3 regions of the Streptomyces sp. NPDC012825 genome follow, and region 3 is predicted to be linked to each of the others. Evidence: riboswitches for the same ligand, from Rfam matches in the RefSeq annotation. Region 3 holds a riboswitch; each other region holds the start of a gene.

Region 1 (7,469 bases), on a different contig from region 3:
CTGTCCTCCGACGGAATCGGGTTTTCAGGAAGGCGCGGCCGGACATGGCGCAGCAGGAGACGGACGAGCAGACGCAGATCAACGACGGCTTCGTCGTGGACACGGAGGACTGCGAGGCGCGCGAACTCGCCCACCGTGAACGCGGCAAGGCCCGACCGATCACGGTCGTCGGCAACCCCGTGCTGCACAGGGAGTGCAAGGACGTCACCGCGTTCGACGACGAGCTCGCGGCCCTGATCGACGACATGTTCGCCAGCCAGAAGGCCGCCGAGGGCGTGGGCCTGGCCGCGAACCAGATCGGCGTGGACCTCAAGGTCTTCGTCTACGACTGCCCGGACGACGAGGGCGTCCGGCACACCGGCGTCGTGATCAACCCGGTCCTCCAGGAGCTCCCGGCGGACCGCCGCGTCCTGGACGAGTCCAACGAGGGCTGCCTCTCCGTGCCGACCGCCTACGCCGAGCTGGCCCGCCCGGACTACGCCGAGGTCCACGGCCGGGACGCGCAGGGCAACCCGATCAAGGTGCGCGGCACCGGCTACTTCGCCCGCTGCCTCCAGCACGAGACGGACCACCTGTACGGCCGCCTCTACATCGACCGCCTCTCCAAGCGTGACCGCAAGGACGCCCTGCGCCAGATGGAGGAGGGCACCCCGCGCTACGAGACGGTCCCGAACGACTGATCCACGTACGTCCTAGAAGTCCTCGTCCAGGTCCACCGAGCCCTCGACCGCCACCTGGTAGGCGGACGGGCGGCGCTCGAAGAAGTTGGTCAGTTCCTGGACGCCCTGGAGCTCCATGAAGGAGAACGGGTTCTCCGAGCCGTACACCGGGGCGAACCCGAGGCGCTGGAGGCGCTGGTCGGCGACGCACTGGAGGTACTCGCGCATCGACTCGGTGTTCATGCCCGGCAGGCCGTCGCCGCACAGGTCGCGGCCGAACTGGAGCTCCGCCTCCACGGCCTCCCGCAGCATGTCGGTGACCTGCCGCTGGAGCTCGTCGTCGAAGAGGTCCGGCTCCTCCTTGCGGACGGTGTCCACGACCTCGAAGGCGAAGTTCATGTGCATCGTCTCGTCGCGGAAGACCCAGTTGGTACCGGTCGCCAGGCCGTGCAGCAGGCCCCGGGACCGGAACCAGTACACGTAGGCGAAGGCGCCGTAGAAGAACAGGCCCTCGATGCAGGCGGCGAAGCAGATCAGGTTCAGCAGGAAGCGGCGGCGGTCGGCCTTGGTCTCCAGGCGCTCGATCTTCTCGACCGAGTCCATCCAGCGGAAGCAGAACTGCGCCTTCTCGCGGATGGAGGGGATCTCCTCGACGGCGTCGAACGCGGCGGCGCGGTCGTCCGGGTCGGGCAGGTAGGTGTCGAGCAGCGTCAGGTAGAACTGGACGTGCACGGCCTCCTCGAAGAGCTGCCGCGAGAGGTAGAGGCGCGCTTCGGGGGAGTTGATGTGCTTGTAGAGCGTCAGGACCAGGTTGTTCGACACGATCGAGTCGCCCGTCGCGAAGAAGGCGACCAGGCGGCCGATCATGTGCTGCTCACCGGGGGTGAGCTTGGCGAGGTCGGCGACGTCCGAGTGGAGGTCGACCTCCTCGACGGTCCAGGTGTTCTTGATGGCGTCCCGGTAGCGCTCGTAGAAGTCCGGGTAGCGCATGGGACGGAGGGTGAGTTCGAAGCCCGGGTCGAGGAGGTTCTTGGAGTCAGGGGTGTCGGCACGCAGTGCCGTCGTTGAGGGGCGGCGGTCGGGCGACGGGAGGGCGGAGCTCATTACTGGCAGGCCTCGCAGGACTCGGGGTTTTCCAGGGAGCAGGCGACCGCGTCGGGGTCGGCGGCCTGCTGGACGGGGATGGGCGCGGCGGCGGCCGTCGACGCCTGGGCGGCGCGGGCGATCCGGGTGGCCGGGCGGGAGCGCAGGTAGTACGTCGTCTTCAGGCCCTGCTTCCAGGCGTACGCGTACATCGACGACAGCTTGCCGATGGTGGGCGTCTCCAGGAACAGGTTCAGCGACTGCGACTGGTCCAGGAACGGGGTGCGGGCGGCGGCCATGTCGATCAGGCCGCGCTGCGGGATCTCCCAGGCCGTGCGGTACAGGTCGCGCACCTCGGCCGGCACCCAGGTGAAGCCCTGCACCGAGCCGTTGGAGTCGCGCAGCGCCTCGCGGGTCTGCGCGTCCCACACGCCGAGCCTCTTCAGCTCGTCGACCAGGTACGAGTTGACCTGGAGGAACTCGCCCGACAGCGTCTCGCGCTTGAACAGGTTGGAGACCTGCGGCTCGATGCACTCGTACACGCCGGCGATCGAGGCGATCGTCGCGGTCGGCGCGATGGCGAGGAGGAGGCTGTTGCGCATGCCGACGGCGGCGATCCGCTCGCGCAGGGCCGTCCAGCGCTCCGGCCAGTTCGGCTCGACGTCGTAGTGGTCGGGGTGCAGCACGCCACGGGCCGCGCGGGTCTTCTCCCAGGCCGGGAGCGGGCCGTTGCGCTCGGCCAGGTCGGCGGAGGCCTCGTACGCGGCCAGCATGATCCGCTCGGCGATGCGGGTGGAGAGCGCCCGTGCCTCGGGGGAGTCGAAGGGCAGCTTCAGCTGGAAGAAGACGTCCTGGAGGCCCATGGCGCCCAGACCGACCGGACGCCAGCGGGAGTTGGAGCGGCCCGCCTGCTCGGTCGGGTAGAAGTTGATGTCCACGACCCGGTCGAGGAAGGTGACGGCCGTGCGGACGGTCGCGTCCAGACGCTCCCAGTCGATGTCCGAACCGACCACGAACGCGCCGAGGTTGACCGAGCCCAGGTTGCAGACCGCGGTCTCGCCGTCGTCGGTGACCTCCAGGATCTCGGTGCAGAGGTTGGAGGAGTGGACGGTGTGGCCGGGCTCGGCGGTCTGGTTGGCCGTCCGGTTGGAGGCGTCCTTGAAGGTCATCCAGCCGTTGCCGGTCTGGGCCAGGGTCCGCATCATCCGGCCGTACAGGTCGCGGGCCGGCATCGTCTTGCGGGCCAGGCCGGCCGCCTCGGCCCCGCGGTAGGCGGCGTCGAACTCGTCGCCCCACAGGTCCACCAGCTCGGGCACGTCCGAGGGGGAGAACAGCGACCAGTCGGCGTCGGCGTTCACGCGGCGCATGAACTCGTCCGGGATCCAGTGCGCCAGGTTCAGGTTGTGCGTGCGGCGCTGGTCCTCGCCCGTGTTGTCGCGGAGCTCCAGGAACTCCTCGATGTCCGCGTGCCAGGTCTCCAGGTAGACGGCGGCGGCGCCCTTGCGGCGGCCGCCCTGGTTCACGGCGGCGACGGAGGCGTCGAGGGTCTTCAGGAACGGCACGATGCCGTTGGAGTGCCCGTTGGTGCCCCGGATCAGCGAACCGCGGGCGCGGATGCGGGAGTACGAGAGGCCGATGCCGCCCGCGTGCTTGGAGAGGCGCGCGACCTGGTGGTAGCGGTCGTAGATGGAGTCCAGCTCGTCCTGCGGGGAGTCCAGGAGGTAGCAGGAGGACATCTGCGGGTGGCGGGTGCCGGAGTTGAAGAGCGTGGGGGAGGACGGCAGGTAGTCCAGCCGGCTCATCAGGCCGTACAGCGCGGTCACTTCGTCGAGCGCGCGGACGCTCTCGTCCTCGGCCAGGCCGCAGGCGACGCGCAGCATGAAGTGCTGCGGGGTCTCGATCACCTTGCGGGTGATCGGGTGGCGCAGCAGGTAGCGCGAGTAGAGGGTCCGCAGGCCGAAGTAGCCGAAGCGGTCGTCGCCGGCCCGGTCGATCGTGGCGTCGAGGCGGTCGGCGTGCAGTGCGGCGAACCCGGCGGTGCGGTCGGCGATCAGGCCCTCGCGGTGGCCGACGGCCACCGAGGAGGAGAAGTTCACCGAGCCCTGGGAGGCGGCCTCGTCCGCGATGGTGATCGTGAGGAGCCGGGCGGCGAGCCGGGAGTACGCCGGGTCCTCGGCGATCAGTCCGGCGGCCGCCTCGGTGGCCAGCTCGCGCAGCTCCGCCTCGTCCGCGGCGGCGCTACGGCCGCGGAGCGCGGCGGCGGCGACCTTGCCGGGGTCGGTGTCGGGGAGATCGGCGGTGAGGTCGGTCAGGGTCCGCAGCAGTACGGTCCCGGGGCCGTCGCTCTCGACCGCGGAAGCCTCGGCCGAAGCCGGATCGGCGGGCGCGATGGTCACGTGGGGGCTCTCCCTCGCTCGGCTCGGGGCCTCGGCGGGGGAAGGGCGGACGGGCGGGCGTCCACGCACGACGCACCGCGTCCACCGGCCCACTCCGCGAGGCCCGGACGTCTGTGGCACCCGGAACGGAAGGACCGGGCGCACCGTCGGCAGGTGTTCGGACTCACCTCGGACGAAACCGCACGAAGTACACCGTTGCGGGACAGTTCCGGATTCGCGCCGGATTCCCCTGCGTCGACAGCGAGGACGAGCATACATGTGGGGGGTGCCGCTCATGGCACCCCCCACATGTTGTGTCGCCCCCCGGAGGGGAGTTGGGCTCAGAACTCCAGGGAATAGGTGCGCAGAGAGTGATCGGGGATCGGCTCCCAGTCCCGGTGCGGAGTGCGGACGAAGCCCGTCCGCTCGTAGAGCCGGTGCGCCGCGACCATCCCGGCGGCCGTGGAGAGCACGATCCGGGCGCATCCCGGGAGGGCCCGGGCCCGGTCGACGCAGGTCCGTACGAGCGCTTCCCCGACGCCCCGGCCGCGGGCCTCCCGGGCGACCACGAGCATCCGGAACTCGGCCTCGCCGGGCACGGCGATGTCGGCCCACGGGGTGCCGCCCCGGGCGAACGTCACGCCGCCGATGATCCGGCCCGCCGCGTCCCGGGTGTCCTCCGCGACGAGGACCTCGCTCTCGCGGGCCCGCCGCGCGGTGTCCCGCAGCACCCCCAGATAGAAGTCGTCGGCCCCGTGTGCCAGCAGTCCGTCGTCCAGATAGGTGCGCCCGGTCAGTTCGCCGAGCACCTCGTACTCCTCGGGCCGTACCGCCCTGATCGTGAAGTCCATGGGGGAAGTGTGCCCGCCGGGGACGCGGCGGGGCCCGGGACCTCCTGGTGGAGGACCCGGGCCCTTTTCCGTGCGGGTGGCGTCAGTGGGTGGGCGCGGTGACCTTCTCCATCTCGACCTGTACGCCGGGGTCGCCGGCGTCGGCCGTGTAGTCCGACGGGGAGGTCTCGTCGATGCCCTCGGGGGCCTTGAGGGCCTTGAGGACGAAGGTGAGGACGACGGTGACCACGACGTTGAGGACGAAGGCGGTGAGACCGATGTAGCCGATCTCGCCGATGCCGGGGATCTCGGCGGAGGAGCCGCCGAAGTGCTTCTGGGTCGGGCTGGCGACGCCGTAGGCGGCGAGCGTGCCGTAGGCCATGCCGACCGCCCAGCCGGCGAGCAGCGCCCAGCGGTGGAACCAGCGGGTGAACAGGCCGCCGACCAGGGCCGGGAAGGTCTGGAGGATCCAGATGCCGCCCAGGAGCTGGAAGTTGATGGCGACCGTCTTGTCCATGGTGAGGACGAAGGCGAGGGCGCCGACCTTCACCAGGAGCGAGACGATCTTGGAGACCTTGGTCTCCTGCGCCGGGGTCGCGTCCTTCTTGATGAAGTCCTTGTAGATGTTCCTCGTGAAGAGGTTGGCCGCGGCGATGGACATGATCGCGGCCGGGACGAGCGCGCCGATGCCGATCGCGGCGAACGCGACGCCCGCGAACCAGTCCGGGAACATGGTCTCGAAGAGCTGCGGGATGGCGAGCTGGCCGTTCTTCACCTGGATCCCGGCGGCGATCGCCATGAAGCCCAGCAGCGCGAGCAGGCCCAGCATCAGCGAGTACAGCGGCAGGATCGTGGTGTTGCGGCGGATGACCTCGCGGCTCCGGGACGACAGCGTCGCCGTGATGGAGTGCGGGTACATGAAGAGCGCGAGCGCCGAGCCGAGCGCGAGCGTCGCGTACGTCCACTGGCCGGCCTCGCCGGGCACGAGCGCGCCGCGCGGCTTTCCGGTCGCCGGGTTGGTCTGCGCGTACGCCTCGCCCGCCTTGGCGAAGATCTCGTCGAAGCCGCCCAGCTTGATCGGGATGTAGATGATCGCCACCGCGATGACGATGTAGATCAGGGTGTCCTTGACGAAGGCGATGAGCGCGGGGGCGCGCAGGCCCGAGGAGTACGTGTAGGCCGCGAGGACGCCGAAGGCGATGAGCAGCGGCAGGTCCTTGACGAACCAGTGCGTGGTCTCGCCGCCGCCGACGCCCATCACGTCCAGGACGGCCTGGATGCCGACCAGCTGGAGCGCGATGTACGGCATGGTGGCGAGGATGCCAGTGACCGCCACCGCCAGCGACAGGGCCTTGGAGCCGAAGCGGCCCCGGACGAAGTCGGAGGTGGTCACGTACCCGTGCTTGTGCGAGACCGACCACAGGCGGGGCAGGAAGGTGAAGATCAGCGGGTAGACCAGAATCGTGTACGGCACCGCGAAGAAGCCCGCCGCGCCCGCCGCGTAGATGGCCGCCGGGACGGCGACGAAGGTGTACGCGGTGTAGAGGTCGCCGCCGAGCAGGAACCAGGTCACCCAGGTGCCGAAGGACCGGCCGCCCAGGCCCCACTCGTCGAGACTCTGCTCGTTCTCGGCCTTGCGCCAGCGCGCGGCCAGGAAGCCCATGACCGTCACGGCCACGAAGAAGAAGACGAAGACGCCCAGCGCCACGCCGTTCACGCCGTCCTTCATCGCGCGTCACCCCCCTTGCGGGACCGCTGGTCCCGCTGCCACAGCTTGTACGCGATCATGGTGAGCGCGGTGGAGACCAGCACCCAGAGCATCTGGTACCAGTAGAAGAAGGGGATGCCGGCGAAGAGGGGCTCGACCTTCGCGTAGGAGCCCACCCAGAGCATCGCCGCGAACGGGGCGACGAGACAGAGCGCGATCACCACCCGCGCGGGGGTGATGGTCGGTTGTTTCCCTTGTGTCACTTCTGACATGGCGATTCCGTCCCCTCACTGATCACCTCGGTAATGCTGGGGAAATCTAGGGGACGCGTCCGTCTCATGGAACCCCCGTCCGCATAACGGATGTGTTTTGTCGGAAGCGGTCCTCCTCGGTCGCCCGCGGCGCCGCCGGGCGGGAATACGACATTCCCGGAAACGCGAAACGGCCGCACCCGCCGGGGGGTACGGCCGTCGCGCGCGATTCCGCGCGGTCGCTCAGTCGTGGGGGCGCCGGAGACGGGCCACGAACTTGTACCGGTCGCCGCGGTAGACGGACCGCACCCACTCCACCGGCTCGCCCTGCGCGTCCAGCGAGTGGCGGGAGAGCATCAGCATCGGCAGGCCCACGTCCGTACCGAGCAGTCCGGCCTCGCGCGGGGTGGCGAGGGAGGTCTCGATGGTCTCCTCGGCCTCGGCGAGGTGCACGTCGTAGACCTCGGCGAGGGCGGTGTAGAGCGAGGTGTACTTGACGAGCGAGCGGCGCAGGGCCGGGAAGCGCTTCGCCGACAGATGGGTGGTCTCGATCGCCATCGGCT
Region 2 (7,469 bases), on a different contig from region 3:
CAACGGATTCCGCGTGACCACACTCTCCCGGACCGTCCAGGGCCCCGCCGTCGCACGGCGGGGCCCTGCCCGGTACCTAGCAGCCGCCGTCCTGTGCCTGGTCCTGCTCGCCCTGGCCCTGCTCGCCAGCGTGATGTTCGGCAGCAAGCCGACGTCCCCCGCGGACGTCCTGCGGGTCGTCACCGGCGACGGCGACGACTACCTCCGCACCGTCGTCGAGAGCCGCTACCCGCGCACCGCCCTCGGGGTGCTCGCGGGCCTCTGCCTCGGGATCGCCGGCACCCTGATGCAGGGCATCACCCGCAACCCGCTCGCCGAGCCGGGTCTCCTCGGCATCAACGCGGGCGCGTCCGCGAGCATCGTCGCCGCCACCGCGTTCCTCGGCGCGTCCGGGCAGCGGGAGACGATCTGGTGGGCCCTCCTCGGCGCCCTGGTGACCGGCGTCCTCGTCCATCTCGTCGGCACGGCCGGCGGGGTCGGCAGCCCGGTGCGGCTCGTGCTGGCCGGCGCGGTGCTCTCCGCGGTCCTCGCCGCGTTCATCCAGGCCGTCGCGCTGTCCCGGCCGAAGGTCTTCGACACGTACCGCTACTGGGTGGTGGGTTCGCTCGGCGGGCGCGGTTTCGACGCCCTCTGGGCCGTGCTGCCGTTCGCCGCGGCCGGGCTCCTCCTCGCCGTCGTCCTCGCACCCGGCCTCAACGCCATGGCGATGGGCGACGACAAGGCCGCCTCGCTCGGCATCAGCCCCGCCCGCGTCAAGGGCGCCGGGCTGCTCGCCGCGACGCTGCTCAGCGCGGCGGCCACGGCGGCGGTGGGACCCATCGCCTTCGTCGGGCTCGCCGTCCCGCACCTGGTCCGGGTCCTGGTGGGCGCGGACTTCCGGATGCAGATCCTGTTCACCGCGCTCGCGGGCCCCACGCTGCTGCTCCTCGCGGACGTCGTCGGCCGGGTCCTGCTGCGTCCCGAGGAGCTGATGGTCGGCGTCGTCACCGCGTTCGTGGGCGCGCCGGCGCTGCTCTTCGCCGTCCGTCGTATGAGGGGAGCGGCATGAGGACCGCAGAACAGGCCGAGGCCGGGACCGGGAGCCCGGCCGTGGCGCCGTCGCGCCCCGCGGGCCGCGTCCTCGTGCGGGTCGGACCCCTGGTCGCGATCCCCGTGCGCCGCTCCTCCCTGGTCGCCGCCGCGCTGTCGGTGCTGCTGCTCCTGGGGGCGGCCGTGGCGACCCTCTCGACGGGCAGGCTGGGCATCGACCTCGCCGACCTGCCGTCGGCGCTCATGGGCGAGGCGACGGGCAAGAACGCCTTCGTCCTGAACCGGCTGCGCGGTCCCCGGCTCGTGGTGGCCGTCGCCACCGGCGCGGCCCTCGGCCTGTCCGGGGCCCTCTTCCAGTCGGTCACCCGCAATCCGCTGGGCAGCCCCGACGTGATCGGGCTCGGCGCCGGTTCGGGAGCGGGAGCCGCGGCCGCCGCGCTCTTCTTCCCCGACACCGTCCCGGTGTCCGTCGGCGCCCTGGTCGGCGCGGTCGCCGCCATGGGGCTCGTGTACGTCTCCACCGGGACCGGGTTCCGCAATCCGGGGCGCCTGGTCGTGGCGGGCATCGGCGTGGCCGCGATGTCGACGGCCCTGACCCAGTACGTGGTCTACGCCGTCGAGCGCGACAAGGCGAGCGCCCTGACCGCGTACATCAACGGCAGCCTCTCCGCCCGTTCCTGGGACGACGCGACGGTCATCTGGGTGGTGCTGCTCGTCTGCCTGCCGCTCGCGGCGCTCCTCGCGCGGCCTCTGAGCATCGGCGAGATGGGCGACGACCTCTCCACCGGTCTGGGCGTCCGCCCGGACCGGACCGCGACGGCGGCGGTCGCCCTGTCGATCGTCCTGTCCGCGGGCGCGGTCAGCGTGGCCGGCCCGATCGCCTTCATCTCCCTGACGGCGCCGCAGATCGCCAAGCGGGTCACCCGCAGCGGCGGCCCGCAGCTGGTCATGTCGACCCTGCTCGGCGCGCTGCTCCTGGTCCTCGCGGACCTCGCGGCCCAGCAGCTGCCGCTCTTCGACGACCTGCCGGTCGGTCTCTACACGATGGCCGTCGGAGGGGCGTACCTGGGCTATCTGCTGCTGAGGGAGTGGAAGCGGCCCGTCTAGCGGCGCGCGTACGGCGGGAGGGAGGGGGCCACCGGGTGGCCCCCTCCCTCCTTCCGTGTCAGCCGGTGAGCGGCTCGCCGGCGCGCAGGTTCCAGCGTCCGCCGCGTCCGCTGAGGTGAACGGCCGTCAGGGGGCGGACGTCCAGGCGCCAGGCGGTCGCGTCCGGCACGCCGAGGGCGTGGACCGTCGCGGCGCGGACGACGTCGGGCTCGACGACCGCCGTGACGCGTCCCGATCCCTCCAGGAGCGCGTCGAGCCAGGCCCCGACCCGGACGCGCAGGTCGCGGAGGGACTCCCCGCCGTGCGGCGCGGCCTCCGGGTCGGACAGCCAGACGGCGAGCGCGGCCTCCTCGGTGGCGGCGACCTCCCCGAGGGTCCTCCCCCGCCACCGGCCCATGGCGCAGCCGGCCAGCCCGGTCACCGGTTCGGCCCGCAGGCCGAGGGCCCGCGCGGTGCCGAGGCAGCGCGCGGACGGCGAGGCGTACGCGCGCACGGCGGGGTCCGGGGCGGTCGCGAGGGCCTCGGCACGGGCGAGTCCCGCCGGGTCGAGGGGGCCGTCGTCGTCGAACCGGACCTCGCGCAGCGCGTCGTTCACGGCGGGCGGGACGAGCGTCAGCCGGACTGTCATCGGGATCCTTCGCGGTCGGCGCCGGTACGGGGCGGCGGGTGGTCCCCCGTACCGTACGGGGCCGCCGGCGGACGGGAGTTCCGCCCGGAGGCGCACGGAAAGTGATCCGGGCCTCACGCTCTTAACAATGTTCACGTCACGCGGTACCGTCAGGCGACATTTGAACAGCGTGACGACGGCGATACGGAAGTCCGGTGGGAAACCGGCACGGTCGCGCCACTGTATGCCGAGGCTTCCCCTGGCGGGGGAGGCCGCGGTGAGTCAGACCCGTGGACCGTCGTCCTGCACCACCGTCTGGGACGCGAGTTCCCACAGGAGGTTTCATCATGGCCGAGGCCGTCGTCTCCGCTGCCGTTTCCACCCCTTCCGTCGCCGTACCGGCTCCGCTGCCCGTGCGGGCCGTGCTGCCCTGGGCCTTCTTCGTCGGCCTTCTCGCGCTGATCGCGCTGTACTTCGTGGGCGCGGAGCAGGGCGCCACGTCCCTCTTCGCGGGCTCCGACGTGCACGAGTGGGTGCACGACGGGCGCCACCTGCTCGGCTTCCCGTGCCACTGAGGGGCGACGCGCACATGCACGCCTCGACTGTGAGAACCCTGCTGATCCGCGGCATGCTCGCGGGTCTGATGGCCGGTCTGTTCGCCTTCGCCGTGGCCTACGTGGGCGGTGAGCCCTCCGTGAACGGCTCCATCGCCGTGGAGGAGGCCCAGGCCGCCCAGGAGGCGGCCCACGCCGGACACGGCGGCCACGGCGGCGCGGGAGCGGCCGCGGAGGAAGAGGAGGAGGTGGTGGTCAGCCGTCCCGTGCAGTCCACCCTCGGCCTGGCCACCGGCGTCCTGGTCTACGGGGTGGCGCTGGGCGGCATCGCCGCGCTCGCCTTCTCGTTCGCGCTCGGCCGCGTCGGCCGGTTCGGTCCGCGGGCCACCGCGGCGCTGACCGCCGCCGCCGCCTTCACCACCGTCTACCTGGTGCCGTTCCTGAAGTATCCGGCGACCCCGCCGGCCGTCGGCAACCCCGACACCATCGGGAAGCGCACCACCCTGTTCTTCCTGATGATCCTGCTCAGCGTGCTGCTCGGCGTCGTCGCGGTGATCGCCGGGCGCCGTCTGGCGCCGCGCCTGGGCAACTGGAACGCGAGCCTGGCGGCCGGCTTCGGCTTCGTCGTCGTGACGGGCATCGCCTTCGCGGTCCTGCCGGCGAACGACGACGCGGTCAAGGCGGGCTTCCCCGCCAAGCTGCTGTGGGAGTTCCGGCTGGCCTCGCTCGGCGTCCAGGCCGTGCTGTGGGTGGTGTTCGCCGTCGTCTTCGGACACCTCGCCCAGAAGGCCCTGGCCGCCCGGACGGCCGGCGCGGAGACCCCGGCCCGGGTCGGGGCCCCGGCCGCGGGCTGACCACCGGCGCGTACGACACCGCCCCGCGTGCCAGGAGCACGCGGGGCGGTGTCGTGTCACGCGCCGTCGTCGCCCCGCTCCGGGGGCGGGCACTCCGGTGGCGGGTCGCCCAGTTCCGGGTGGTCCGTGGCGTACCGGTCGCCGTGGATCACCTGCATCGCCCAGTGCCAGGGGTGCTCGTGGAAGACGAGCCGGCGGTACGGCTCGCTCTCCGGCTCGTACGGGTAGAACTCCAGGGCGTCCCGCTCGGCCTGCTCCGGCGTCCTGCCGCCGTAGCGGCGCATGACCCAGGCGTAGCAATGCCGCTCGCCGTGCAGTTGGTCGAGGTATTCCGCTTCGTCCGGTGTCACGTCGCCACCCTAGGCGGATCACGCCCGTGCGGGCCGGTCCCGGTTCCCGCACAGCCAGTGCTCGCCCGTCGTGGTCCACCCGGTCAGCCGCCGGGCGCGTCCGGCGTCCGCCGTGCCGTCGGCGGCGAAGGAGCCCCCGTCGGCGACCCTGCGGAGACCGGCCAGGGCCGGTGCCAGACGGGCGGCCACCGGGGCGGGGTGACGGGCGGTCTCCTCCGGCAGCCCGGCCAGCACCCCGGCCGCCGTCGCCCCGTCGCACAGCGACAGGTGGAACAGCATCTGCCGCCAGGCGTACGCCGCGTCCTTCACCGTGCCGAGCGGGCGCCGCTCGTGCCGGGCCCGGTCCGTCAGACGGCACACCGCGGCGAAGCAGCGGCGGGCGAGTTCCGCCCGGCCGGAGGCGGGCGTGACGCCGACGCGGTGGACCAGGACGGCGAGGTTGTGGGTGGTGAGGATCTGGGCCCGCTCGATCACCGCGCCGTTCTCCGCCACGCTCCCGAAGCCGCCGGAGGGGCGCCGGCCGGCCCGCTCGTGGCAGAGGGCGGCGAAGTCCGGCGCGTGCCGGGCGCCGCTGCCCCGGAGCGCCGGCCGCCGGGGACCCTGTTCGGTCAGGACGTGGACGGCCGCGTAGTCGATGCCGTAGTACCTCTCGTACAGCGAGCCTTCGAGCAGTTCCCCCGCCACGGCGGCCGCGGCCGCGAACTTGGGGCTGAAGGTGCTCGTGAAGATGTCGGCGGCCAGCTCCTCGACCAAGGGCGCGTCCAGACCGGTCCGGCGCGCGAGCACGGCGAGTTCGCGGACGGGCGGGTTGGGCAGCAGGGTGCCGGGGAAGCCGTTCACGGCGACCTCGGCGAGGTGCCGCAGCGTCGCGTGGGCGGAGTCGCGGACGCGCGCGTCGGAGCGGTGCTGCGCGGACACCGCGCGGACCCAGGGCAGTTCCTCGGGCCGGACCTGCCGCTCCAGGTCGAACAGCAGCAGCGAGCGGCGATTGCCGAACGCCCGGTGGTTCGCGGCCATGAGCGCGCGCAGCGGCGCGTCCGGGTGGGCCCGGGCCGTCTCGGCGGCGACGAGCTGGGGCACCAGCTCGGCCAGCACCTCGGCGGAGGGGATCACGCCGGACTCCACCAGGACGGGCAGGGGCGCGCTGCGCGCCCTCTCGACCACACGGCGGACCGCGGGCGGCACGGCCGTGCCCGCGGGCAGGCCGGAGCGCCGCTCCTCCGCCCCGGTGACCGGGACGAGGAGCGCGGCCGGGTCGGTGGCGCCGGCGTCCTGCGGAAGCACGGACATCCGGTCGGCGACGAGGTGGGCGAGGTCGTGGTGGGCGGGCAGCGCGGCCTGGGACGCCCGGGCGTCGCGCACCGCCGTGTGCCGCTCCGAGCCGGGCAGGCCCCGCTTGCGGACCATCGAGGCGGCGGCGTGCCGCAGGAGCCCGAGGCGCCGCGGGTCGGGCGGACGGCCGGCGACGGTCTCCTCCAGGGCCCCGCGCAGGATCCCGAGGTTGCCCCTGGGGTCGCGGTGGCCGCGGCAGCGGGTGTGCTCGCGGGCCAGGAGCCGGTAACGGTCGAGGAGGGCGGCGCCGCGCGCGTGCCACCCGTCGCCGGGTGCGCGGCCGAGGACCCGGTGGTCGGGTCCCGCCGTCTCCAGCCAGTGCCGGAGCAGGTCGTCGGCGAAGGGCCGCCAGACGCGGAGCGCCTCGCGCTGGGTCTCGACGGCGTCGTTCGGGCCCCGGCGGGCCAGGGCGGCCCCGGCCTGCGCGACGGTCCGGCGGTGTACGGCGTCGGTGGCGGGCGCCGGGATCGCGGACGGGCGCGGGGCGAACCGCAGCGTGGCCGCGAACGGGCTTATCTCCCGGACGAGTTCGAGGGCCGCGTCGGTCTCCCCCGCACGCACCAGCCAGGCCACCGTGAGCAGCGCGGCCTCCTCGGGGACGGTCACCTCGTAGCGGGTGCCGTCGAGCAGTGCCCACAGTTCGGCGAGGCCCTCCTCGGTGAGGTGGTGGGCGAAGAGGGCCTCCCGGTCCTCCGGCACCCCGGCCTTCCGCGCCGCCTCGGCCTCGTACGGCAGGAGGGGCCCGCCGGCCCGGGCGGCGCCCGTGGCGAAGCCGCCGCGCAGCACCTCCGGGGTGACCCAGGCGGGCAGGCCTCGGACGGGAGTGCGCGAGCCGACCCGCAGCGTGCCGGCGGCCATTCCGGCGAGCACCCGGCGCCGGCCGCGGACGCGTTCCTCGGCACGCGCGCGCGTGGCGGGGTCCGCGTGGGTGAGCGCGGTGACGAAGGCACGGGCCGGTCGGCCCTCGGCGTAGGAGGCGGACGGGATCGGCGGCGGCTGCTTGTCAGCGTGAGCGTCCATGAGCCGACGTGGCGGGTTCCGCCCCCGCGCCCTCCGGGTCCCGAGCCCGGCGCTCTGCTGCTGAGCCACACGTCGTGGGGCCCGGTCCACCGGACCGGCCCCGGGGCCCGGCGGTAGCGAGGGCGCGGGAAAGGGGGCAACGAGGTTTCCGGGAAGCGGTGTCCGCGGGGACACGTTCCTCTTGGGAGCGCTCTCAGAAGGTGGGGGCTACAGATACCCTGACCGGAGGAGAACGCGCGCCGTACCCGTGCGCGTCCCGTACGACCCGGTACACCGCCCAGCCGACGCAGTCGAGGAGCGCCCGCCTTGCCCGAGCAGACCACGGGGCCCCGCCCCACGCTGGAAGCGGTCGCCGCGCGCGCCGGCGTGTCCCGCGCCACGGCCTCCCGGGTCGTCAACGGGGGCGCGGGCGTGCGCGCCCCCCTGGTCGAGAAGGTGCGCAGGGCCGTCGAGGAGCTCGGCTACGTCCCCAACCACGCGGCCCGCACCCTGGTCACCCGGCGCAACGGCGCCGTGGCCGTGATCATCGCGGAGCCCGAGTTCCGGATCTTCTCCGACCCGTTCTTCGAGCAGCAGGTGCGCGGCATCAGCCGGGAACTGACGGCGCACGACTCCC
Region 3 (7,469 bases):
GCCACGACCATCTCGACCGGTGCGCTCAAGCCCAAGACGGCGGTGGCCATGTCCGCCGTGCTCAACCTCGTCGGCGCGTTCCTGTCCGTGGAGGTCGCCAAGACGATCTCCGGCGGGATCATCAACGAAGAGGGCATCCGGACAGAGGTGATCTTCGCCGCGCTCGTCGGCGCCATCCTCTGGAACCTGCTGACCTGGCTGCTCGGACTCCCCTCCAGCTCCTCCCACGCGCTCTTCGGCGGCCTCATCGGCGCCGCGGTCATGTCGGCCGGCTGGTCGGCCGTGAACGGCTCCACCATCATCACCAAGGTCCTCATCCCGGCCGTCGCCGCGCCGGTCGTCGCCGGGCTCGCCGCGATGGCCGCCACCCGGCTGACGTACCGGATCAAGGCCGACCCCGAGGCGAAGGCCACGGCCAAGGGCTACCGGGCCGGCCAGATCGCCTCCGCCGGTCTCGTCTCCCTCGCCCACGGCACCAACGACGCCCAGAAGACGATGGGCATCATCACCCTCGCCCTGGTCACCCAGGGTGTCGTCGCCCCCGGCTCGAACCCGCCCCTGTGGGTCGTCGTCTCCGCCGGTGTCGCCATCGCGCTCGGCACCTACCTCGGCGGCTGGCGCATCATCCGCACCATGGGCAAGGGCCTCACCGACCTCCAGCCGCAGCAGGGCTTCGCCGCCCAGACCAGTGCCGCGACGGTCATCCTGGCCTCCTCGCACCTCGGCTTCTCCCTCTCCACCACCCAGTCCTGCTCGGGTGCCGTGATGGGCGCCGGCCTCGGCCGCAAGGGCGGTGTCGTCCGCTGGTCGACCGCGACCCGGATGTTCGTCGCCTGGGGCCTGACCCTGCCCGCCGCGGGCCTGGTCGGCGCCGGCGCCGAGTTCCTCACCAAGCAGGGCGCCTGGGGCATCGCCGTCGTCGCGGTCCTGCTGGTGGCCGGTTCGGGCGTCATCTGGGCGCTCTCCCGCCGCAAGCCGGTCGACCACCACAACGTCACGGCCGACGACGTGGAGGCCGAGGAGCCCGCGGGCGTGGTGACCACCGCCATCGCGGCCGTCACCCCGCCGCCGGCCGGCTCGGTCGCCGCCGTCACCGACGAGGACCTCAAGGCGACCATCCTCGCTCCGGCCCCCACCGACCCGACCGCTCCCCCGGCCCCGGCCGCGAAGGTCTAAGGAAAGAACCGCATGAAGATCGACTGGGCAGCCCTCGGCTCCGTCTTCGGAGTCAGCCTCGTGGCGACCGTCGCCCTGGTGGGCCTCTTCTCCCTCGGCATCGTCGGCCTCACCAAGCAGGAGGAGGCCGCCGCGCGCGGCGGTTCCGCCGCCCTGGCCCGCACCGGCGCCTACGCCTGCTTCGGACTGTGCCTGGCGGCCGTGGCGTACGGCATCTACCTGATCGTCGTCTGACGGTCCCCGCTCCACCGGCCGGGCGGTCCCACCTTCGGGTGCGGACCGCCCGGCTCCTTTTCTGTGGTGCTCCGCACAGTGCGCCGCCGCAGGTCAAGGGTGGGTTGACGCCCGTTCTCGGGGCGTGGTGGACTGCCGAGGCCATTACGGCGGCAGCAGAGGAAGTCCGGTGCGAATCCGGCACGGTCCCGCCACTGTGACCGGACCCCAGGGTCCGGGAGTCAGGAACTCTCGCCGCCGGTCACGTCGATCCAGGGCGCGGACCCTGAGTGAGGACATAGCGCCATGCCCGGCCGCAGCAGAGCCACCGGTGTCTTCGCGTACGGAGCGGCCGCGGGCCTCGCCGTCGACCTGCTCCTCGGCGACCCCCGCCGGGGCCACCCCGTCGCCGCGTTCGGCCGGACCGCCGCCGCCGTCGAGCGGCGTCTCCACCACGACCACCGCGGCTGGGGGGCCCTGCACACCGCCGTCTGCGCCGGTTCCACCGTCGCCCTCGGCGCCCTCGCCGCCCGGTCCGTCCGGGACCGTCCGGCCGCCGCCGTCGCGCTGACCGCCGCCTCCGTGTGGGCCGTCGTCGGCGGTACGACCCTGGGCCGGGAGGCCCGCGCGATCGGCGGGGCGCTCGCCGCCGGGGACCTGGAGACGGCTCGGGAGCGCCTTCCGCACCTGTGCGGGCGCGACCCGCAGTCCCTGGACGGCCCCGCGATGGCCCGCGCGGTCGTCGAGTCGGTCGCCGAGAACACCTCGGACGCCGTGGTCGGCGCCCTGTTCTGGGGCGCGGTCGCGGGCGTGCCGGGGCTCGTCGGCTTCCGGGCCGTCAACACCCTGGACGCGATGGTCGGCCACAAGTCGCCCCGGTACCGCCGCTTCGGCTGGGCCTCGGCCCGCCTCGACGACCTGGCCGGCTGGCCGGGCGCGCGTCTGACGGCCGTGCTCGCGACCGTCGCCGGCGGGAACCCGCGCGGGGCCGTACGGGCCTGGCGGGCGGACGCGTCGAAGCACCCGAGCCCCAACGCGGGCCCGGTCGAGGCCTCCTTCGCGGGCGCGCTGGGCGTACGGCTCGGCGGCACCCTCTCGTACGCCGGGCGCGTCGAGCACCGGCCGGTGCTGAACGGGGAGGGGCGGGCCGTCGGGGTGGCCGACGTCGAGCGGGCGGTGGCGCTCTCGCGCCGGGTGACCGCCCTGACCCTGGCCGCCTGTGTGGGCGGCCGTCTGATCGCCGACGCCGTGCGGCGCGGGAAGCGGAGGAACGCATGAGGGGCGGAAGGGGCGGGGGTCTGCTCGTCGCCGGGACCACGTCCGACGCGGGCAAGAGCGTCGTGACGGCCGGGATCTGCCGCTGGCTGGTCCGCAAGGGCCTGAAGGTGGCGCCGTTCAAGGGGCAGAACATGTCCCTCAACTCCTTCGTCACGCGCGAGGGCGCCGAGATCGGGCGGGCCCAGGCCATGCAGGCGCAGGCCGCCCGGGTCGAGCCGACCGCGCTGATGAACCCGGTGCTGCTCAAGCCCGGGAGCGACCGCTCCAGCCAGGTCGTCCTGATGGGGAAGCCGGTCGGTGAGCTGAGTGCCCGTGGGTTCTTCGGGGGGTCCGGGGGGTCGTCCCCCGGAAAGGCCCTGCACGGAGGGAGACAGAAGGAGCTGTTCGAGCCGGTCATGGCGTGCCTGGAGGAGCTGCGGAGCACGTACGACGCGGTGATCTGCGAGGGCGCCGGCAGCCCGGCCGAGATCAACCTGCGGCGCACCGACATCGTGAACATGGGCGTGGCGCGGGCCGCGCGGCTGCCCGTGGTGGTGGTCGGGGACATCGACCGGGGCGGGGTCTTCGCCCAGTTCTTCGGCACGACGGCGCTGCTGTCCCCCGAGGACCAGTCGCTCGTCGCCGGGTACCTGGTGAACAAGTTCCGGGGCGACGTGAGCCTCCTCGAACCCGGGCTCGACATGCTGCACGGCCTGACCGGGCGCCGGACCTTCGGCGTCCTGCCGTACGCGCACGGGCTCGGCATCGACGAGGAGGACGGGCTGCGCGTCTCCCTGCGGGGCGCGGTCCGCGAGTCGGTGGTGGCGCCGCCGGTCGGCGCGGACGTGCTGCGGGTCGCCGTGTGCGCCGTACCGCTGATGTCGAACTTCACGGACGTGGACGCGCTGGCGGCCGAGCCGGGCGTGGTCGTCCGGTTCGTGGACCGGCCCGAGGAGCTGGTCGACGCGGATCTCGTGGTCGTACCGGGCACGCGCGGCACGGTGAAGGCGCTCGCCTGGCTGCGGGAGCGCGGCCTCGCGGACGCCCTGGCGCGGCGCGCGGCCGAGGGCCGCCCGGTCCTCGGCGTCTGCGGCGGCTTCCAAGTCCTGGGCGAGCGGATCGAGGACGAGGTCGAGTCGCGGGCCGGTGTGGTCGACGGGCTCGGACTCCTTCCCGTATGGGTGCGGTTCGAAGCCGCGAAGACCCTGGCCCGGCCGGTCGGCGAGGCGCTCGGCGAGCGGGTGGAGGGGTACGAGATCCACCACGGCGTCGCGGACGTGCGGGGCGGGGAGCCGTTCCTGGACGGGTGCCGGGTCGGCTCCGTGTGGGGCACCCACTGGCACGGCTCGCTGGAGAGCGACGGCTTCCGGCGCGCGTTCCTGCGGGAGGTCGCGGCGGCGGCCGGGCGCCGGTTCGTCCCGGCCCCGGACACGTCGTTCGGCGCGCTGCGCGAGGAACAGCTCGACCGGCTCGGCGACCTGATCGAGGAGCACGCGGACACGGACGCGCTGCTGCGGCTGATCGAGGAGGGCGCCCCGGCGGGGCTGCCGTTCGTGCCGCCGGGGGCGCCGTGAGCACCGCCGGTCACGGTGTCCCCGTACGCACGGGGAGCGCGGAGCCCGCACGGCCGTCGACCCGGCCGCCCCAAGACCGTCCCCGCGTGCGGGGAGCCATCGGCTCCATGATCGTCCCGCATGCCCGTACCGCCACGTCCGATCACCGCACTTCACCCGAGAGGGGCACCCGTTGATGGCCTCGGCCTCCTACCCGTTCAGCGCTGTCGTCGGCATGGACGACATGCGGCTGAGCCTGCTGCTCAACGCCGTCTCGCCCGCCATCGGCGGTGTCCTCGTCCGCGGTGAGAAGGGGACGGCGAAGTCCACCATCGTGCGCGGCCTCACCTCGCTGCTGCCGCACATGGACGTCGTCGCGGGCTGCCGCTTCTCGTGCGCGCCCGAGGCGCCCGACCCGCAGTGCCCCGACGGGCCCCACGAGCCCGGGGACGGGGTGTCGCGGCCGACCGCCCTGGTCGAACTGCCCGTCGGCGCCTCCGAGGACCGGCTCGTCGGCTCGCTCGACATCGAGAAGGCGCTCGCGGAGGGCGTGAAGGCCTTCGAGCCGGGGCTCCTCGCCGGCGCCCACCGGGGCATCCTGTACGTCGACGAGGTCAATCTGCTGAGCGACCACCTGATCGACCACCTCCTCGACGCCGCCGCCATGGGCTTCTCGAACGTCGAGCGCGAGGGCGTCTCCGTGCGGCACGCCGCCCGGTTCCTGCTCGTCGGGACCATGAACCCCGAGGAGGGCGAGCTGCGGCCGCAGCTCCTCGACCGGTTCGGGCTGACCGTGGAGGTCGCCGCCTCCCGCGAGCCCGAGCAGCGGGTGGAGGTCGTGCGGCGGCGGCTCGCCTTCGAGGACGACCCGGCCGCGTTCGCCGCGCGCTGGACCGGCGAGGAGACCGAGCTGCGCGGGCGGATCGTCGCCGCCCGCGCCCTGCTGCCGCGGGTGACGCTCGGGGACGCGGTCCTGCTCCAGATCGCCGCGACCTGCGCCGCGTTCGAGGTGGACGGCATGCGCGCCGACATCGTCATGGCCCGCACGGCCACCGCGCTCGCCGCCTGGGCCGGGCGGACCGAGGTGACCTCCGAGGACGTGCGGCAGGCCGCGCTCCTGGCCCTCCCCCACCGCCGCCGGCGCTCGCCCTTCGACGCGCCCGGACTCGACGAGGACAAGCTCGACGAGACCCTGGAGCGGTTCAAGGGCGAGGAGCCGGGGTCCGGCCCGGACGAGGACCCCGACCCGGACCCGGAGCCGGACGGCCCGGGCGACGGCGGTCCGGACGGCGGTCCCGGTGGGGACGGGCCGGACGGCGGCGGGGTTCCGCCGCAGGGCGACGGGCCCGCGCCCGAGGACGTACCGGCGCCGGAGGAGGCTCCCGTACCCGAGCGGGCGCCCGCTCCCCAGGGGGCCGGCGCCGGTTCCGGCGAGCGGGCCGCCGTCAAGGCCGCCGAGCCCTTCCGTACGAAGGTGCTCAGCGTGCCGGGGCTCGGCGAGGGCGCGGCCGGACGCCGCTCCCGGGCCCGCACCGAGCACGGCCGTACGACCGGCTCCACCCGGCCCCGGGGCGCGCTGACCAAGCTGCACCTGGCGGCGACCGTGCAGGCCGCCGCCCCGCACCAGAGGGCGCGGGGGCGGACGGGCCCGGGGCTCGTGGTCCGGCGCGACGACCTGCGGCAGGCGACCCGGGAGGGCCGCGAGGGCAACCTCGTGCTCTTCGCGGTCGACGCCTCGGGCTCGATGGCGGCCCGGCAGCGGATGAGCGCGGTCAAGGGCGCGGTGCTCTCGCTGCTCCTCGACGCCTACCAGCGGCGCGACAAGGTCGGTCTGGTCACCTTCCGGGGCCGGGACGCCGAGGTGGCGCTGCCGCCGACCTCGTCCGTGGACGCGGCCGCCGCCCGGCTCGAACAGCTTCCGACGGGCGGGCGCACGCCCCTGTCGGCCGGGCTGCTCAAGGCCCACGACGTGCTGCGGGTCGAGCGGCTGCGGGATCCCTCGCGCCGTCCGCTGCTCGTCGTGGTGACCGACGGGCGGGCGACCGGCGGCCGTGCGGCCGGCGATCCGGTGGCGCTCGCCGCCCGTGCGGCGCGGCTGCACGCCGCCGAGGGCACGGCGTCGGTCGTCGTGGACTGTGAGACCGGCCCGGTGCGGCTGGGGCTCGCGGGGCAGCTCGCCCGTGAACTCGGCGGCACCGCCGTGACCCTGGACGAGCTGCGCGCCGACTCGATCGCCGGCCTCGTCAGGGACGTACAGGCAGAACGGTCCGGAGGGACCGGACACTCATCCAGGAGGGCCGCTTGATGCCGCAGGGACAGCCGACCGTCGTTCCCGACGACGGTCTGACCACCCGTCAGCGCCGCAACCGCGCGCTGGTGATGGTGCACACGGGCGTCGGCAAGGGGAAGTCGACCGCCGCCTTCGGCATGGCGCTGCGCGCCTGGAACCAGGGCTGGCCGATCGGGGTGTTCCAGTTCGTGAAGTCCGCCAAGTGGAGGGTCGGCGAGGAGAACGCCCTCAAGGCGCTCGGCGAGACCGGCAAGGGCGGCACGGTCACCTGGAACAAGATGGGCGAGGGCTGGTCCTGGATCCAGCGCGAGGTCGCCGAGGGCGAGCAGTCGCACGAGGACAAGGCCCGCGAGGGCTGGGAGCAGGTCAAGCGGGACCTCGCGGAGGAGAGGTACAAGTTCTACGTCCTCGACGAGTTCGCCTACCTCCTGCACTGGGGCTGGATCGACGTCGACGAGGTCGTGGAGGTGCTGCGCGACCGGCCCGGGCAGCAGCACGTCGTCATCACCGGCCGCAACGCGCCGCGGGAGCTGGTGGACTTCGCGGACCTCGTCACCGACATGTCCAAGGTCAAGCACCCGATGGACGCCGGTCAGAAGGGCCAGCGGGGCATCGAGTGGTAGCACGTCTCGTCATCGCCGCGCCCTCCTCGGGCGCGGGCAAGACCACGGTCGCGACCGGTCTGATGGCCGCGTTCGCGGGCCGTGGCCTGGCCGTGTCCCCGCACAAGGTCGGCCCGGACTACATCGACCCCGGCTACCACGCGCTCGCGACGGGCCGCCCGGGGCGCAACCTCGACGCGTACATGTGCGGCACGGGGCTCGTGGCGCCGCTCTTCCTGCACGGGTCGCGCGGCTGCGACCTGGCCGTGGTCGAGGGGGTCATGGGCCTGTACGACGGGGCCGCCGACCAGGGCGAGCTGGCGTCCACCGCGCAGGTGGCGAAGCTGCTCAAGGCCCCGGTGGTCCTGGTCGTGGACG

Evidence for each region. Region 3 has a riboswitch for cobalamin ahead of ACFY7E_RS15860 (cobalamin biosynthesis protein). Riboswitches for the same ligand answer to the same signal wherever they lie in the genome.
Region 1: linked by a shared signal. The riboswitch ahead of ACFY7E_RS04190 (ribonucleoside-diphosphate reductase subunit alpha) and the one ahead of ACFY7E_RS15860 (cobalamin biosynthesis protein) in region 3 are both predicted to bind cobalamin.
Region 2: linked by a shared signal. The riboswitch ahead of ACFY7E_RS13260 (CbtB-domain containing protein) and the one ahead of ACFY7E_RS15860 (cobalamin biosynthesis protein) in region 3 are both predicted to bind cobalamin.

The regions. Positions count from the first base shown of each region.
Region 1 covers NZ_JBIBBZ010000001.1:857,106-864,574, forward strand. Annotated here, with positions in the region: gene def (peptide deformylase) at 45-680, shown strand; gene ACFY7E_RS04185 (ribonucleotide-diphosphate reductase subunit beta) at 693-1,763, opposite strand; gene ACFY7E_RS04190 (ribonucleoside-diphosphate reductase subunit alpha) at 1,763-4,138, opposite strand; cobalamin riboswitch at 4,269-4,409, opposite strand; gene ACFY7E_RS04195 (GNAT family N-acetyltransferase) at 4,459-4,968, opposite strand; gene mctP (monocarboxylate uptake permease MctP) at 5,051-6,676, opposite strand; gene ACFY7E_RS04205 (DUF3311 domain-containing protein) at 6,673-6,927, opposite strand; gene ACFY7E_RS04210 (GntR family transcriptional regulator) at 7,150-7,469, opposite strand, start outside.
Region 2 covers NZ_JBIBBZ010000004.1:369,512-376,980, reverse strand. Annotated here, with positions in the region: gene ACFY7E_RS13275 (FecCD family ABC transporter permease) at 14-1,048, shown strand; gene ACFY7E_RS13270 (FecCD family ABC transporter permease) at 1,045-2,136, shown strand; gene ACFY7E_RS13265 (histidine phosphatase family protein) at 2,195-2,764, opposite strand; cobalamin riboswitch at 2,889-3,051, shown strand; gene ACFY7E_RS13260 (CbtB-domain containing protein) at 3,091-3,318, shown strand; gene ACFY7E_RS13255 (CbtA family protein) at 3,333-4,151, shown strand; gene ACFY7E_RS13250 (hypothetical protein) at 4,208-4,501, opposite strand; gene ACFY7E_RS13245 (hypothetical protein) at 4,520-6,853, opposite strand; tRNA gene ACFY7E_RS13240 (tRNA-Pro) at 6,857-6,928, opposite strand; gene ACFY7E_RS13235 (LacI family DNA-binding transcriptional regulator) at 7,160-7,469, shown strand, end outside.
Region 3 covers NZ_JBIBBZ010000006.1:52,468-59,936, forward strand. Annotated here, with positions in the region: gene ACFY7E_RS15850 (anion permease) at 1-1,176, shown strand, start outside; gene ACFY7E_RS15855 (hypothetical protein) at 1,189-1,410, shown strand; cobalamin riboswitch at 1,530-1,661, shown strand; gene ACFY7E_RS15860 (cobalamin biosynthesis protein) at 1,696-2,667, shown strand; gene ACFY7E_RS15865 (cobyric acid synthase) at 2,664-4,220, shown strand; gene ACFY7E_RS15870 (putative cobaltochelatase) at 4,396-6,504, shown strand; gene cobO (cob(I)yrinic acid a,c-diamide adenosyltransferase) at 6,504-7,112, shown strand; gene ACFY7E_RS15880 (cobyrinate a,c-diamide synthase) at 7,106-7,469, shown strand, end outside.